Regions from separate parts of the Brevibacillus sp. NPDC003359 genome, predicted to be linked through region 2. Evidence: riboswitches for the same ligand, from Rfam matches in the RefSeq annotation. Region 2 holds a riboswitch; each other region holds the start of a gene.
What was found. Region 2 has a riboswitch for cobalamin ahead of cobO (cob(I)yrinic acid a,c-diamide adenosyltransferase). Riboswitches for the same ligand answer to the same signal wherever they lie in the genome.

Region 1: linked by a shared signal. The riboswitch ahead of ACFYU8_RS08490 (ABC transporter substrate-binding protein) and the one ahead of cobO (cob(I)yrinic acid a,c-diamide adenosyltransferase) in region 2 are both predicted to bind cobalamin.
Region 3: linked by a shared signal. The riboswitch ahead of ACFYU8_RS09880 (ABC transporter substrate-binding protein) and the one ahead of cobO (cob(I)yrinic acid a,c-diamide adenosyltransferase) in region 2 are both predicted to bind cobalamin.
Region 4: linked by a shared signal. The riboswitch ahead of ACFYU8_RS19685 (energy-coupling factor ABC transporter permease) and the one ahead of cobO (cob(I)yrinic acid a,c-diamide adenosyltransferase) in region 2 are both predicted to bind cobalamin.

The regions. Positions count from the first base shown of each region.
Region 1 is NZ_JBIAOR010000001.1:1,809,536-1,812,600, reverse strand. Features, by position in the region: gene ACFYU8_RS08495 (MBL fold metallo-hydrolase) at 1-809, shown strand, start outside; cobalamin riboswitch at 947-1,095, shown strand; gene ACFYU8_RS08490 (ABC transporter substrate-binding protein) at 1,252-2,229, shown strand; gene ACFYU8_RS08485 (FecCD family ABC transporter permease) at 2,231-3,065, shown strand, end outside.
Region 2 is NZ_JBIAOR010000012.1:100,636-103,700, forward strand. Features, by position in the region: gene ACFYU8_RS23520 (M15 family metallopeptidase) at 1-518, opposite strand, end outside; cobalamin riboswitch at 702-917, shown strand; gene cobO (cob(I)yrinic acid a,c-diamide adenosyltransferase) at 1,080-1,628, shown strand; gene cobD (threonine-phosphate decarboxylase CobD) at 1,625-2,740, shown strand; gene cobU (bifunctional adenosylcobinamide kinase/adenosylcobinamide-phosphate guanylyltransferase) at 2,737-3,065, shown strand, end outside.
Region 3 is NZ_JBIAOR010000002.1:70,453-73,517, reverse strand. Features, by position in the region: gene ACFYU8_RS09885 (M24 family metallopeptidase) at 1-712, shown strand, start outside; cobalamin riboswitch at 729-928, shown strand; gene ACFYU8_RS09880 (ABC transporter substrate-binding protein) at 1,108-2,121, shown strand; gene ACFYU8_RS09875 (FecCD family ABC transporter permease) at 2,146-3,065, shown strand, end outside.
Region 4 is NZ_JBIAOR010000008.1:169,883-172,947, reverse strand. Features, by position in the region: gene ACFYU8_RS19690 (quinone-dependent dihydroorotate dehydrogenase) at 1-876, shown strand, start outside; cobalamin riboswitch at 1,010-1,202, shown strand; gene ACFYU8_RS19685 (energy-coupling factor ABC transporter permease) at 1,346-2,110, shown strand; gene ACFYU8_RS19680 (energy-coupling factor ABC transporter substrate-binding protein) at 2,107-2,391, shown strand; gene cbiQ (cobalt ECF transporter T component CbiQ) at 2,388-3,065, shown strand, end outside.

The sequences.
Region 1 (3,065 bases), on a different contig from region 2:
CCGTTCCTTATATCAAGGCCGGTCTCGCCAAGCTCGGTTATACGACGGAACAAGTAAAATACATCATCGTGACGCACATTCACTTGGATCATGCGGGAGGAGCCGGACTGTTTCTGAAGGATTGCCCGAATGCAAAGGTCGTTGTCCATCCAAAAGGTGCACGACATCTCGTAGATCCGAGTCGACTGATTACAGGGGCGAGAGCCGTTTATCATGATGATTTTGATCGTTTGTTTGATCCGATTGAGGCTGTTCCCAAAGATCGGATTTTGATTCGCGGGGATGGAGATACACTAAAGATCGGAGAGAATTGCGTGTTGGAGTTTCTGGATTCGCCAGGTCACGCCAATCATCACTTCAGCATCTATGATCCAGTAAGCCGTGGCATGTTCACAGGTGATACGGCAGGCGTTCTCTATCCACAGCTTAAAAAGGATGGCATACACCTCGTGCTACCATCGACTTCCCCGAATCAGTTTGACCCGGAGGCCGTGTTAGCTTCTCTAAGACGTTATGAAGCTCGCAAGCTGAGTCGCATTTACTTTGGTCATTTTGGGATGTCAGAGCAGGTAGATGACGCGTACCGCCAATTACATGAGTGGCTCCCCGTGTTTGTAGCGGAAGGAAAGTCAGCGCTTGCTGCTGGACAAACATACGATGAGCTGTCTCATAAGTTATTTGAACGAGTCGCTGATCATCTACAGTCACAAGGCATCAACAGTGATCACGATGTTTTCGAAGTGCTCAAGCTCGATTTGCAAGTATGCTCCATGGGCATTCTAGATTATTTGCAGAAACGAGGGAAATAAGCGTTACAATTGCCTGAACCTTTTGTTCAGGCGTTTTTCATTTTTAGGAAGCAAGATGGCGTTCACAGAGTGTTTGTCATTCTTTTTTCATCCAAGGAGTGCTATGATGTAGGATGAGTCATGGACTGTAACAATTTCAAACGTAACAGCAAACAGGTGCCTCGTCTTTATACCAGAAGACCGGGTGAAAAGGGAAGTCGGTGAAAATCCGACGCGGTCCCGCCACTGTAAAGCGGTTTATTCCTCAGCCGTAAGCCAGGAGACCTGCCTGTTTGTTTTAGTGCCTGTTGCCTTCGCGGAAAGGATCGGCCTATTTCAGGAAGCAGACCATTAAGTCTGTTTGCCCTGAAGTGCCGACCCTTTGATTTCCGAACGGAAGCAAGGGTCGATTTTTTTATGGGAAATGACAGTCAATCAGACATGCAGAAAGGAAGTTTACTATATGAAACGTTCATTGCGATTCATGATCCCACTATTGGTTGCAGCGAGTCTCGCAGGTTGTGCGGGTAACAGTCAACCGGCACCAGGTGGGCAAACAAGCGCACCGCAAGAGAACGCGGCCGTGCAGCCTGCCAAACAAACAACGTATCCATTGACCGTCACGGATGCGACAGGAAAAGAAGTGACCTTTGCAAAAGCCCCTGAGCGAATCGTCTCGACATCACCTGCCGAGACAGAGATTTTGTTCGCCTTAGGCTTGGCAGAACGGATCGTAGCGGTTTCAGATTATGACGATTATCCAGATGCGGCGAAGGCGAAACCAAAAATTGGCGGAGTCGTCAAACCGAATGAAGAAGCCATTCTCGCTCAGACTCCAGATATGGTCATCGGCGGGATTTCGATGGAGAAGCCAGTCGCAGACAAACTAAAATCTCTCGGAATGCCTGTCTATATTACCCATCCGACAAAGATGGATGACATCCTGAACAACATTTTGGCGATGGGAGTTATTACCAACAAGCAAGAACAAGCCGAAAAAGTCGTGGCGCAAATGAAGAAAGACATCGCGTACGTTCAAGAAGCAGTGAAAAATGTAAAACCGGAAGAGAAGAAAAAGGTATACTTGGAATTTTCCCCAGGCTGGACAGTCGGTAAAGGCGAGTTCATGGATGAGCTCATCACACTGGCTGGAGCGACAAACATTGCGTCTGACACCGAGGGCTGGAATCCGATCAGTGAGGAAAAGATTTTGCAAAACGACCCAGACGTCATTTTGTACGCGAGCGGCATTACCGATGAAAAGACTGGCGTCAAGCTGGAGGATATGATCGCGAATCGCAATGGCTGGGATAAGATGAAGGCGATCCGTGAGAAACAAATCTTTGGCATGGACCAAAATATTCTTTCCCGTCCTGGTCCGCGTATTACACAAGGCTTGATCGAAGTTGCCAAGGCGATTTACCCTGACTTGGTGAAATAAAATGAAGAAGAGATTGTTCGTATGGGGAGGAGTAAGCTGTCTCGTCCTTCTGGCATCGATAGTCATCAGTATCTCGATGGGAGCGGCACACCTACCCATTTCGCAAGTATGGCTCATCCTGCTCCATCAGATCCCGGGTTTGTCTGAGTGGATCACAGTAACGTGGCCGGAGTCTTCTGAGCAAATTGTTATGAAGGTTCGTTTTCCACGCGTTGTATTGGCTGTCTTGATTGGTGCCTGCTTGTCACTTGCGGGAGCGGGCTTTCAGGGAGTTTTGCGCAATCCACTAGCAGATCCTTTTACGATGGGCGTGGCATCGGGTTCTGCTGTCGGGGCAGCCTTCTTGATCCTTTTTGGCTTGCAAATCACCTTTTTGGGTGCATGGAGCACGCCTGTCGTCGCTTTTCTTACCGGACTGCTCAGTTTATGGATCGTACTGGGCCTCGCGAACACGCAAGGAAAGCTACAAACGGAGACCTTAATTTTGTCTGGTGTAGTGGTGCAGGCTTTTCTTGGCTCGCTCGTTTCCTTTATGGTGTCGCTATCCGATCAGACCGTGAATGAGATTGTATTCTGGCTTATGGGGAGTCTGTCATTTCGCGGTTGGGCCTTCACGTATGTTTTGATTCCGTACTTGGTCATAGGGGGAACGGTGCTCGTGAGCTATGCGCGCTCCTTGAACCTATTTGCTTTGGGGGAGCGGCAGGCTGCGCATCTCGGCGTCCATGTTGATCGAACGAAGCTGGTGGTTCTGGTTGTCTCGACCCTCCTGACTGCAGCGGCGGTTTCTATCGCGGGAATTATCGGGTTCGTTGGTCTGGTGGTACCGCATCTCG
Region 2 (3,065 bases):
TCTACGAGTTCTTCATAATGGCGAGTCGCAGCCCTTTCACTGAAATCATCGAAGGCTGTCCCCATCTCCAGCCAGCCATCAGGTCCTGCGATAGTCAGATCGACTGCGCCACCGGATAGGTGAGGGGATGGTTTGGAGAGGTCTGTTGTTGGATAAGCGACGAATTTGCTCGATTCTTCCGTGAGGGCGGGACCTTCTTGCCAGCCTTGTAAAAGTAAGGCTTCACAGAAACGATTATACAACGATGCTTGTACCTCGAACGAGCGCCAGCCGTCCAATACGACGAGCTTGTAGCCAACAGGCAGTTGCGCGGCTGCCATGGCGAGCTTGTGTGTTGCCCCTTCTCGCAAAAAAGCATCTGGCTGCGTTCCGGCATAGCCCTCGTGGTAGTAGGCTGGATAGACCGTGATTTGGGCAGAAAGGGAAGAGAGTGGGATCATCGGTTCGCCGCATTCTCTTATCGGCAGTGGGCTTGGCAGGACCATGTCTGTTATTTTGGGGATAGGAGGAAATAGCATGACTGCTCACCACTTTCGAATGTTTTGCCAATAGGGTAACGAAAATCGTCAGGTAAGTAAACGGTGATGATATGAAATTTTCTGCAAATAGAGACCTGCGACGATTCGGCAGCTTTTGCTTGAATCCTCGGTAGCTTTTGCTATTATTAAAGCAAGTGCTTGTCAACGAAACGAATGACATTTACATATGGAAGAGAAACAGGTCCTTGTTTTTGCGAAACCGATTCGCAGGAGCAAGGTTAAAAGGGAAGTTTGGTGAAAAGCCAACGCGGTCCCGCCACTGTAAGAGAGTAGCTGTTCTTCAAGGCATCATGCCATCCACTGCCCATCCGGGAGCGGGAAGGAGAAGAAGAGCGATGATCCTCAAGCCAGGAGACCTGCCTGTTTTATGTTTACACTGATTTCCTTCGGGTCAAAGGAAGAGGTGAGGATTGTTGCATTCGGCTATCCGCGCTTTGTTTTTCCTTACGTACTGGGGGAAACAGAGCGCTTTTTTTGTTGGCTTCGGAAAGTATGGATCAAACAGCGGAGTAAAATACGTCACTTTTTGAGGTGGTAACGATGGAGAAAAACGATAAGAAGCGGGGCTTACTTCTTGTTTACACAGGAGACGGCAAAGGAAAAACAACGGCAGCAGTCGGGTTGGCTGTGCGGGCGACAGGGCGCGGGAAAAAGGTGCTGATGGTTCAATTCATCAAGTCGCCGGAGCGTACGTACGGAGAAAAGATTATTTTTGATAAATTGGGCATCGAGATTGTGCAAAAGGGCATCGGCTTCACCTGGACGAAGACACCGGAGGAGCATCGCCAGGCACTGAAAGAAGCGTGGGCGTTTGCGAGCGAAAAGCTCGCTTCCGGAGAGTACGACGTCGTCATTCTGGATGAGCTGAATAATGCATTGGCGATTGACCGCTTCCCGATTGATGATGTGTTGCCGTTGTCCGATGTATTGGAAGCGATTCAAAATAGGCCAAGTCATATCCATCTCGTCATTACGGGGCGAAGCGCGAAGCAGGAGATTTTGGACATAGCCGATCTGGTGACAGAAATGAAGCCAATCAAGCATTACTACGATGAAGGGATTCCGGCTGTGCTGGGGGTAGAGTTTTGACAAGCGCAGGTGTAATCGAAACGTACGGTCATGGCGGAGATGTATGGACAGCAGCGCAGCGCTTCGGGAGAGATCCTGGCCAGTTTCTGGATTACAGTGCCAATATTAATCCGCTGGGGATGCCAGCAAACGTTCGTGAGATGCTGCTGGCTTCGCTGGCTGCTGTAGCGCATTACCCAGACCCTGGACATCGTGTGTTTCGTCGTGCGCTGGCGAAACGGCTGCAAGTGTCGGAGGAATGGTTGTTGCCTGCCAATGGTGCAGCGGAGGCCATGGCCCTGGCCATTCTCGGTCTTTCGCCGAAAACAGTCGGTGTGGTTTATCCATGCTTTTCGGAATACGCGCAACTTTCCGAGCAGTATGGTGCTCGTGTCATTGGCTGCTTCGGGAAGGAAGCGAACGGGTACAAGCCCGATCCTACAGAGCTGCACACTCTTTTTGCGCAATCTGACCTCGTATTTGTCGGGTCGCCAAACAATCCGACGGGAATCCTGTATCAACCGGATGAGCTACACCAAATGGCGGAATGGACGAAAGAGACCAATACGTGGCTCATCGTGGATGAGGCTTTCCTCGATTTTGTGGAAGAGGAGCGTCAGTATACATTGATGATGCAGCTGGAGCGCTTTCCCCGGGTGATTTTGATGCGTTCGATGACGAAAATGTACGCGATCCCGGGATTGCGCCTGGGCTATGCGATTGCGCATCCGGATGTCATTGCGAAGATGCGCCAGAAGCAAGTGAGCTGGAGCGTGAATGCACTGGCCCTTTTGGCTGGAGAACTGTGCTTGCAAGAGCGGGCATACGAGGAACAAACGCGCAGGCTCATAAAAGCAGAACGTGCGTATTTGAACGATTGCATCCGCAGTGAGTTGGGCTGGCAGGTATGGCCGGGTGAGGCGAACTTTTTGTTGCTGCGTTCGCCGGAAGGATTGCCAGCAGAACAGTTGCAGGCACGGCTCGGCAATAAAGGCGTTCTGATCCGCAATTGCGCGATGTATCCAGGTTTGACGGCGCATGATGTGAGAATTGCAGTGCGTGGACGAGAGGAAAATGAACGACTTCTGGCAGCGCTCCGCGAGGTCCATGCGGAAGGAAGTGAACAGCGATGAGCTTGGTGCTGGTAACAGGTGGTGTCCGTTCAGGAAAAAGCCGCTACGCGGAAGAGCTTGCGATGACGTTGGGCAGTCGAGTCCTGTACGTGGCGACAGGCCAGGCTTGGGATGATGAAATGAAGCAGAGAATTGAGCTGCATCAGGCACGTCGTCCGCTGGAATGGGGCTGTGTGGAGGTAGGAGAGCGATTGACCGATTACCACGCATTCAGTGAGCAATATGATGTGGTGTTGATCGATTGTCTGTCCACCTGGGTGAGTAATCGGTTGATGAGCGTGGATGAGTCGGAATGGAGAAGTGCATCACACACGCAATCCCTGTT
Region 3 (3,065 bases), on a different contig from region 2:
AGAGCCGCTGCGTGAAATGCGTTTGATTAAATCTGCAGATGAAGTAGATCGTTTGAAGCACGCCGTTCAATTGGTCGAGGATTCCTTGCGGGAGACGTTGAAAAAAGTTAAGACAGGCATGACCGAGACAGAGATCGTAGCTGAGCTGGAATTCCAGATGAAGCGCTTGGGTGCGGAAGGTCCATCCTTTACGTCCATGGTATTGGCAGGGGAGAAGTCGGCACTGCCACACGGAAAACCAGGAACGCGCCAGGTTCAAGAAGGCGACTTGCTTTTGTTTGATATCGGAGTAGCAGCGAACGGATATGTATCCGATATTACTCGTACCTTTGCTGTAGGCGAGATTAGTGCCCAGCTTCAAGAAATTTACGAGACGGTATTGGCTGCCAATGAAGCGGCAATTGCTGAGATTCGTCCAGGTGTGACTTTTGCGCATTTGGATAAAACCGCTCGCGATGTCATTACTGCAAAAGGTTACGGTGAATACTTCATGCACCGTCTTGGGCATGGACTTGGCATGGATGTCCATGAATATCCATCTGTTCACAGCCAGAACCAAGAAGTGCTTCGTCCAGGGATGGTCTTTACGATCGAGCCGGGAATCTATCTGCCAGGTATTGGCGGCGTACGGATTGAAGACGATGTATTGGTTACAGAAACGGGCGTTGAAATCTTGACGCAGTTCCCGAAAAAACTGACTTCTATCAACTGATGGATGAATCGCAACAATTGAATAAGTATCGAATGGTGCTAGATGGCATATGCCATCAGCTTAAAAGGGAAGTCCGGTGAGAAACCGGCGCGGTCCCGCCACTGTAACGAGGAGCGCCTAGCGAATAGCCACTGTTTTTTGCGAGACAAAAAATGGGAAGGTAGCTGGGGGTGTTGATCCGTAAGCCAGGAGACCTGCCATGCGATCATATACAATCGACCCACGAGGATGGGGCAGATGTGGAAGCAGTCTATGAAAGGGCGCCCTTGTGCCTGCACATAGCTGTGTCTATGTTTGTCGTGCACCTCCCGATTGAGTATGGGGGGGTGCTTTTTTTGTGGGAGCATTTGGGATCACGTCATCATTACATACAGAAAAGGGGATTACAGATGTTTATGACAAACAGAAAAAACATAGTAATGAAAGGACTAGGTTTCGGCATCATGACAGCTGCTATGCTTTTGGTTTCGGCATGCGGCTCCACTACGACAACACAGGCTCCAGTCAAAACAGAACAAACAGCTGCACCAACAGCAGAGAGTAATCCTGTAACGCTCGTCAATAATGGCATCGATATGACTTATCCAACAGCACCTGAGCGTGCAGTGACATTGAACCAACACGTCACCGAAATTATGCTGGCATTGGGCCTCGCTGATAAAATGGTCGGAACCGCTTACCTAGACGATAAAATTCTTCCGGAGTTGAAAGCAGATTACGATAAGGTTCCGGTACTGTCTGACAAGTATCCAACCAAAGAAGTGTTGATGGCAGCGAACCCAGACTTCGTGTACGCTGGATGGAAAAGCGGATTCGGTGAAAAGGGCGTAGGATCGATGCAGGATTTGGAAAAGGTCGGCATCAAATCGTATCTGCAAGCGTCATCTACGATGCCTGGCCCGACAATTGACGATGTATTTGCGGACATTACGAACATTGGACGCATTTTCCGTGTGGAAGACAAAGCCAATGATTTGATCAACAAAATGAAGAGTGAAATGGATCAAACCATTAGTAAAATAGGTAAAGTGGACAAGCCGCTCAAGGTGTTCGTGTACGACAATGGGGAAGATAAACCATTTACAGCAGCAAACAATTACATGACGTCCTTAATCAAAACAGCGGGTGGCAAAAATATTTTTGACGACATTCAAAAGGGTTGGGCAGAAGTTAGCTGGGAAGAAGTATTGAGTCGCAATCCAGACGTCATTATTATCGTAGACTACGGTGACAGAACAGTTGATCAAAAACGCAGTTTTCTTTTGAACAAAAAGGAATTGGCAGATATACCGGCTATTAAAAATCAACACCTGATCGTATTGCCATTGTCTGCTGCTTCTGAGGGCGTTCGAGCACCGATTGCGCTGAAAATTTTGGCGGAAGGTCTCTATCCGGATAGCTTCAAATAAAGTACGCCCCTTTAAAGGGAGGGAATGGCACTGCAGCAGATTAAATTACCCTATATCATCATTACTTTACTGATCGGGCTCTTTCTCTCGATTACGTTTGCAATTACATTGGGCTCGGTTGAGATCAGACCGACCACAGTATGGAAAATTGCTTTGTCGAAAATCCCGATGTTCACCGAATGGATTGAGGTAGACTGGTCCAAAGGGGAGCAGACTATCATTTGGGATATCCGCTTTCCGCGTGTGCTCTTGGGAGCGATTGTTGGTGCAGGTCTATCTGTCGTGGGAGTAGCGATCCAGTCCTTGGTACGCAACTCCCTGGCTGACCCGTACGTGTTAGGTGTATCTTCAGGTGCTTCGGTTGGAGCTACCTCGGTCATTATATTCGGTGCATTTAGTATGTACGGGCAGTACGCGCTATCCTTTGGTGCTTTTACAGGCTCGCTTGTGTCGATTATTCTCATTTTTACGCTATCCCGTATCGGTGGGCAAAATTCAACAGTACGCCTGCTTATGGCTGGAATTGCGATATCTGCGATCTTGTCGGCGCTCACCAGTCTCCTTGTTTTTTCGGCGCCGAATGAACACGGGATTGGTACCGTCCTGTTCTGGTTAAGTGGCAGTCTGGCTGGCGGTAAATGGGAGTATCTGACCATTCCTTCGTTGATTGTGGTTATTTGTCTGATTGTATTAATGGCTCAGTATCGTTCGCTTAATGCGATGCTGATGGGCGAGGAATCAGCAGGGACATTGGGGGTTAATACGGTGCAGTTCCGCAAGTTTCTCCTGGTGATCACGGCCTTGCTGACGGGCGTAATCGTTTCTATCGCGGGATCAATCGGTTTTGTCGGATTAATGATGCCCCATATCGTCCGGGTGATGGTCGGTTCAGATCACCGACGTGTTCTGCCTGTCAGCGCTTTGTTTGGCGCGATATTTCTCAT
Region 4 (3,065 bases), on a different contig from region 2:
GAGGTCTATCATGCGTTAGGTGCCCTTGGTTTTGGATTTGTGGAAATCGGGACATTGACGCCACAGGGGCAGCCAGGCAATCCAAAGCCGCGTTTGTTCCGATTGCCGGAACATCAAGCTGTCATTAACCGGATGGGCTTCAACAATCACGGCGCGTATCTAGCTTCCCAGCATTTGGTCGATTACGCATACTCAGACGTTCCGATTGGGATTAATATTGGGAAAAACAAAGTAACGCCGAATGAAGAGGCGTCCATCGACTATAGCAAATGTATGGACATGCTCTATTCATACGGTCACTATTTCGTCATTAATATCAGCTCTCCGAATACCCCGAATCTGCGTGACTTGCAGGAAACAGAGAGCTTGCGTCATTTGGTGCGCGCAGTAAGAGAAAAGGCAACCGAAATGGAAGCGCGTTCCATCAAGAAAAAACCGATTTTGCTGAAGGTAGCACCAGACATGTCGGATGAGCACATGCGCGATGTTGTTCACGCTGCGGTAGAAGAAGGCATTGCCGGCATTATCGCTACCAATACGACACTGTCACGCGAGGCGGTTTCCGGACATCGATTTGCCGAGGAAGCGGGCGGTTTGAGCGGAAGACCTCTTACAGAGCGTTCCACTGCTTGGGTAAAGGAGATTTATCAAGAAGTGGGAGACAAGGTACCAATCATTGGTGTCGGGGGCATTTATAACGGTGAAGACGCCTACGCGAAAATCCGAGCAGGAGCCAGTCTCGTTCAGGTTTATACGGGTATGATTTATCAGGGCCCAGGTATCGCCAAGCAAATCAACAAAAAACTGCTCAAGCTCATGCAACGCGATGGTTTTAAACATATTAGTGAAGTAATTGGCGTAGATGCAAAAGAATAGATAGAACAAGTACGCATAGGTCGATGGCTCCGTTTGTAGGGGGTCATCGGCTTATGCGTTTTTGCTTATATTCTTCCGATTTATGTAGTGATCCGGTATAATGATGTGGGACAAACATGAATTGTCTGTCAATTCCATATTGTCGGCGTTAGGTGCCTTTATGTGACGCATAAAGGGTAACAGGGAATCGGGTGAAAGTCCCGAGCGGTCCCGCCACTGTAACCAGGGAGCTCTCTTTGAGAAGGAAACCACTCATTTTCTATGGGGAAGGACAAAGAGCGCATGGATCTGGAAGCCAGGAGACCTACCTAGTAGCCACACCCACAAACCCTTCGCGGAAAGGAGCGGTGAATACGAGGCAATGAGGCTGTGTGATCAGTCTGTTGTTTTGTGCGCGCATCTCGTCCATTGTTGGAGGAGATTTTTTTGTTTGCAGGAAAGAACGAAAGACAGTGAAGGAGGAATGAACATGAATCGATCTCGTCTCGTATCCACATGTCTGATGATCGCGGGCTTTGTCCTTTATTTTCTACTCAATGAACCAGAGACAGGACACGCGATGCACATCATGGAAGGGTATTTGCCATTATCCTGGGCCTTGTTTTGGTGGGCTGTCTTCTTGCCATTTTTTATTCTTGGGATTCGCTCGATTAATAAGATTGTCAAGGAACATCCCGAAATGAAGCTCCTTATTGGTGTTGCAGGAGCGTTTGCGTTTGTTTTATCTGCGCTGAAAATCCCTTCGGTTACAGGCAGCAGCTCTCATCCGACTGGAACGGGCCTTGGTGCCATTATGTTTGGCCCTTTCGCGATGTCAGTGCTAGGGAGCATGGTGCTCTTGTTTCAAGCCTTGTTGTTAGCACATGGAGGTTTAACTACGCTAGGAGCAAATGCCGTATCCATGGCAGTAGTAGGACCACTGGTGGCATACGGAATCTATCGGATGATCATGAAAGTGGGCAGAAGCCAACGTCTGGCTGTTTTTGCGGCCGCTGCCCTGGCTGACCTCGCTACCTATGTGGTGACTTCGGTACAACTGGCGTTGGCATTCCCAGCTGAATCCGGTGGAGTATTGGCCTCGTTTGCCAAATTCGCAGGAATTTTTGCTTTCACGCAAGTGCCGCTCGCAATCAGTGAAGGTCTGTTGACCGTCCTTGTTTGGAACTGGTTGCTATCTTACAACGCAAAAGAGCTTACACAGCTTCGTTTGCTCAAACGGGAGGAATCGCTGTGAAAAAAGGATGGAACTGGCTATTGCTCTTGGGGGTAATCGTGTTGGCTATTGTCCCGCTGTTGCTGGTGCAGGATTCGGAATTTGGCGGCGCAGATGGCGTGGCAGAGGAAGCGATCAAGGAAATTTCCCCGAACTACGAACCGTGGTTCCAGCCATTGATAGAACCGCCAGGAGGAGAAACGGAGAGCTTGTTGTTTGCGGTGCAGGCGGCGTTGGGTGCGGGAGTGGTTGGCTACGCCGTGGGCTTGTACAAAGGTCGGTTGGATAAGCGGAAAAAATGAACGGGCTGCAACTTGATTCTCTCTCTTATCAAAACAGGCTGAAACGTCTGCCGCCAGCTCATAAGCTATTGCTGGCGAGTGCATTGTTACTGCTTGTTTTGGTGGGACATGTATGGATGCAGATGGCCGTCGTTGTCTGGATGACAGTATGGGTAGTGGTGTATGCCCGGATTCCTGTTCGGATCTATTGTGCCTTTATGATCGTGTCGCTCTCGTTTTTCGCGGCGGGGCTCCCTGCCCTATTGGTAGAAGGGACGAGAGCAGGAGAAGTACAGGGCCAGGTCGCGGCAGCATGGGAGTTGGGTTCGTATGTGCTCTATGTCCCGACGTCATCACTCAGTAAAGTTTGGATCTTATTTTGGCGTACCATGGCGAGCTTATCTTGCTTTGCCTTCATTTTGTTTACCGTGCCGTTTTCAGAAATCTTGCAGGTGCTTCGCCGTCTGCATATGCCTGACCTTGTGACTGACTTATTAATGATCATGTATCGGTTTATTTTTGTGTTAGTAACGATTTCTCACCAGCTCTGGATTGCCCAACGTTCCCGAGGAGGTCATCGCGGCTTCCGGGCGACGCTTCGGGATGCAGGGATTCTGGTTGCTCAATTGTTTGTCAGAGCGATGCGCAAATACGAAGCTTTGCACAAAGGAATGGCGGCTAGAGGCTTCGGGGAG